2 regions of the Metabacillus sp. 22489 genome follow, and region 2 is predicted to be linked to the other one. Evidence: a T-box and tRNA genes for the amino acid it is inferred to sense, from the RefSeq annotation. Region 2 holds a T-box; the other holds one or more tRNA genes.
What was found. A T-box is a leader RNA that pairs with one kind of tRNA and senses whether it is charged. The one in region 2 lies ahead of pheS (phenylalanine--tRNA ligase subunit alpha), so its partner is inferred to be a tRNA-Phe.
Positions count from the first base shown of each region.

Region 1: it encodes a tRNA-Phe, which carries the amino acid that the T-box ahead of pheS (phenylalanine--tRNA ligase subunit alpha) is inferred to sense. The anticodon was not compared.

Region 1 covers NZ_JBQENT010000021.1:44,467-46,866, reverse strand. The annotation lists gene ACTJJ9_RS13695 (adenylosuccinate synthase) at 1-173, shown strand, start outside; tRNA gene ACTJJ9_RS13690 (tRNA-Lys) at 411-486, shown strand; tRNA gene ACTJJ9_RS13685 (tRNA-Glu) at 508-579, shown strand; tRNA gene ACTJJ9_RS13680 (tRNA-Asp) at 603-679, shown strand; tRNA gene ACTJJ9_RS13675 (tRNA-Phe) at 1,145-1,217, shown strand; gene ACTJJ9_RS13670 (peptidoglycan DD-metalloendopeptidase family protein) at 1,524-2,400, shown strand, end outside.
Region 2 covers NZ_JBQENT010000008.1:59,189-61,588, forward strand. The annotation lists gene ACTJJ9_RS06995 (TrmH family RNA methyltransferase) at 1-610, shown strand, start outside; T-box leader at 660-912, shown strand; gene pheS (phenylalanine--tRNA ligase subunit alpha) at 1,022-2,056, shown strand; gene pheT (phenylalanine--tRNA ligase subunit beta) at 2,074-2,400, shown strand, end outside.

The DNA of each region.
Region 1 (2,400 bases), on a different contig from region 2:
AGCTACCAGGCTGGACAGAGGATATTACAAATGTTAAAAGCTTAAATGAACTTCCAGAAAACGCTAGACACTATGTTGAACGTATTTCACAATTAACAGGAATTCCATTATCAATCTTCTCTGTAGGACCAGACAGAACGCAAACAAATGTCATCCGCAGTGTATATAGCTAATTAACAGAGTGAGCTAAAGAGGTTGTCACAAGATTTTTCCTAATATCTAGGGCAGCCTCTTTTTCTATTAAAAAAAATATAAAAAAGATATTGTTATTTTATGAATACCTATGTTATTATAGAAAACGTCCTGTTAAAACAATAGAAAAGTAGTTACTACTCATTTTTTAAACTGAGCTATTAGCTCAGTTCGGAGACAAGTGGTAAATTAAATAATACTACTCATTTTTTAAAAATGAGCCATTAGCTCAGTTGGTAGAGCATCTGACTTTTAATCAGAGGGTCGAAGGTTCGAGTCCTTCATGGCTCACCATTTTCATTAACATGTTACAATGGCCCGTTGGTCAAGCGGTTAAGACACCGCCCTTTCACGGCGGTAACACGGGTTCGAATCCCGTACGGGTCACTTTAAAATAAATTAGTAGGTCTGGTCCGGTAGTTCAGTTGGTTAGAATGCCTGCCTGTCACGCAGGAGGTCGCGGGTTCGAGTCCCGTCCGGACCGCCATAAATACATACTATAATTCATTTTAAAGTGCATATAAACGACTAAATCAAAGGTCTGGCTCAGTAGCTCAGTTGGTAGGGCACGCCCGAATAGGCTACGAAGCGTTACATGAGCGCACACATCGAGCAGCATCTTGAATCGTCCTTCTGAGATGTGGGCGATGGACTAGTTGTCAAAGAGTGAGTACATTCAAAGTAAGTAATAAATAATTAGTACGTGAGAAGTAAAACGAACTTTAGAAATAAACTACATTTTATAATATGGCTCGGTAGCTCAGTTGGTAGAGCACGCCCGAATAGGCTACGAAGCGTTACATCAGCGCACACATCGAGCAGCATCTTGAATCGTCCTTCTGAGATGTGGGCGATGGACTAGTTGTCAAAGAGAGAGTACATTCAAAGTAATAAATAATTAGTATGTGAGAAGTAAAACGAACTTTAGAAATAAACTACATTTTATAAATATGGCTCGGTAGCTCAGTTGGTAGAGCAATGGACTGAAAATCCATGTGTCGGCGGTTCGATTCCGTCCCGAGCCACTCTAAAAGCATGATCGATTAGGTCGTGCTTTTTATTTTTTGCCGCGTTTTTTGATAGCAGCCCCTTAAACTTCAGACAATCCTTTCAAAGATTACGAGGTTAACAATTAATAACAAATAAATCTAAAATATGTTAGATATAATACAATCCCATTACAAATAGGCAGATTATCGGGTAACGGTTTCGGTTCTATGGTAAATTAGTAGAGTTAAAGAAAATAAGATTATTTGTCGATTTATGAACTAACTCTCAAATGTAAGAAACTTAAATAAGTGTCTTGTATGAAAGAGTAGGAGGAAATACAATTGTTTATACAATCTCGAGGTGATAAAGGAGATGTATTACCCAGGAAGAAGTATTTAAAACCAATTATAGTAGGAGCTGCATTAGCAGTAGCTTTTACAATTGGAGCGGGTAATGTATCTGCAGAATCTTCTTTATCAACCGTTTATCACATCTATGTAAATGAAGAGTATATCGGTACTGTTAATAATAAAGAACAAATAGAAAAGCTTAAGAATGAGAAATTACAGGAAAGTAAAAGGGAGTATTCTAACCTGAATTTAACCCTTGAGAATATAGAAGTTATTCCTGAACAAATGTTTCGACCGGTTTTTAATAACGAAAGCACATTAGAAAAGCTTGATAAAGAGTTAGATGTAGTTGTTGAATCGACAGAATTAATCATTAATAATCAAGTCATAGCAAACTTTAATAGCCGCTCAGATGCAGAAGCTGTGTTAAATGCCTATAAGCGATCATTTGTATCCAATAGTGTATTAGAGGAACTTAAAATAAGAGAGCAAGCAAATATACAACCTAGTTCACTACAGGAAGGAAAGTCTCGAACATTAAATGTTACGTTTTCAGAAGATGTATCACTCGATGTAAAAAAGGTTTCACCTGATAAAATCCTAACTGTTGAACAAGGCATTAATTTATTAAAAACAGGAATCCCGAAAACAAAGATATATAAAGTACAGGAAGATGACGTATTAGGTAGTATCGCAAGTGATCATCAAATAACGTTAGAGCAATTGTTAACGTTAAATCCTGGATTAAATAAAGATTCAGTAATCAAGCCGGGAGATACTCTTAATGTCACAGTGTTAACACCAATTGTTCATGTGACGGAGAAAATTGAAGCTTTGCAGAAGGAAACAATATCTTTTGAAACAGAAG
Region 2 (2,400 bases):
TAGAGATATTATTGTCTCTGAGGAAGTTAATCTTCCAGCAACATGGAATCTTGATCAGGTGAACATGAAGCTTGTTACGAAAGATGTAATGAAGGCAATAAGTGATACTGAGACACCACAAGGAGTTGCAGCAATTTGTGAGATGCAAATTCCAAAATCAACAGAAAGCTGGACAAAAATTCTACTTGTTGATAGTGTGCAGGATCCGGGGAACTTAGGGACAATTATTCGAACTGCCGATGCAGCAGGTGTAGATGGAGTTGTTTTAGGAGAAGGAACGGTTGACCATTATAATTCAAAAGTAATCCGTTCAAGTCAAGGTTCTTTGTTTCATTTGCCGATCATAAAGGGTGATTTATTAAGCTGGATTGACCAACAGAACGAAAAGGGAACACCGGTCTATGGAACATCCTTGCAAAATGGAGTAAGCTACAAGGAGATTTCTCCAAGTGCACAATTTTGTCTGCTCATCGGTAATGAAGGTAGTGGGGTAGACGAGGGATTGTTACAAAAAACAACGAAAAATTTATACATTCCAATTTACGGTGAAGCAGAATCATTAAACGTAGCGATAGCAACAGGAATTCTTCTTTATCATTTGCATGGGTAACTTGCGGTAACAATTCATTTTGATTATAATAAGATAGAAATTACATAAGAATGAAACGTTGACAGAGAATAGTAATTTACCGTTCGTCCAATCAGGGAGAAATGTCATAGACTGAAAGCATTTCTGGATAGAAGTAAATGAATTCACCTCTCGAGTTGACACTTGGACCGTTAAGGAGAAATTCATTTTTCCCGAACGTAAAGGTGCTCCGGTTTTTACCGTTATGGAAATGAAGTGAGTCGAATATATTTTTTTAGTTTCGACTAACAAGGGTGGTAACGCGATATCAACTCGTCCCTTTATTGGGGCGAGTTTTTTATTTTGGCAAAAAAGTAGCATGTTTACTATCAATTAAAAATGGATGCGATCTTTGCTTTGCTATTTTGAAATCAATTAAAGGAGGAATTACAGATGCAGGAGCAATTAAAACAGCTTCAACAAGAGGCGCTTGATAAGATTGAGCAGGCGCAGGAATTAAAAGAATTAAATGACATTCGAGTAGCATATTTAGGAAAGAAAGGACCTATTACCGAAGTATTACGTGGCATGGGGAAGCTTTCAGCTGAAGAACGTCCTGTCATGGGAGCTTTGGCAAATGAAGTTCGTGAAGCAATTGCAACGGCTATTACTAGTAAACAGGAGCATTTAGAGCAAATCGCTGTTGAACAAAAATTAGCCAAGGAAACAATCGATGTGACGTTACCGGGAAGACCTGTACGAGTAGGAAACCATCATCCACTAACTGCTGTATTAGAGGAGATTGAAGATTTATTTCTTGGAATGGGTTATCAAATTGCAGAAGGTCCTGAGGTTGAAACTGATTATTTTAACTTTGAGGCATTAAATTTGCCAAAGGGACATCCTGCACGTGATATGCAAGATTCATTTTACATTACTGAAGAGCTGTTATTGCGTACACACACTTCCCCTGTTCAAGCAAGAACGATGGAAAAACACGAAGGGAAAGGACCAGTTAAAATTATTTGTCCTGGAAAAGTATACCGCCGTGACAATGATGATGCGACACATTCTCATCAGTTTACACAAATTGAAGGTCTTGTCGTTGATGAAAACATTCGAATGAGTGATTTAAAAGGAACGCTCGAAGTGTTTGCAAAGAAAATGTTTGGTGAAGAAAGAGAAATTCGCTTACGTCCGAGTTTCTTCCCATTTACAGAGCCTTCAGTTGAAGTAGATGTATCATGTTTTTCTTGTGGTGGTAAGGGATGTAATATCTGTAAAGGTACAGGCTGGATTGAAATGCTAGGGGCTGGTATGGTTCATCCAAACGTTCTGCAAATGGCTGGCTTTGATCCTGAAAAATATAGCGGCTTTGCCTTCGGTATCGGTGCAGAGCGGATTGCGATGTTAAAATACGGTGTCGATGATATCCGTCATTTTTATACAGATGATGTACGATTCTTAAAACAATTTAAACGAGCTTAATAAGGGAGGCTTTCTTCATGTTTGTTTCATATAAATGGTTATCGGAGTATGTTGATTTATCGGGCATAACACCGGAAGAATTAGCAGAAAAAATTACGAGAAGCGGTATAGAAGTAGAAGGTGTAGAGGTTTTAAACGAAGGCTTAAAGGGTGTAAAAGTTGGCTATGTTGTTGAAAAGGAACAGCATCCAGATGCAGACAAATTAAATAAATGCCAAGTTGATCTCGGAGACGGCGAAGTTGTCCAAATCATTTGTGGTGCGAAAAATGTTGATAAAGGACAAAAGGTTGCTGTTGCAACAGTTGGGGCTGTTTTACCAGGGAATTTTAAAATTAAGAAGGCA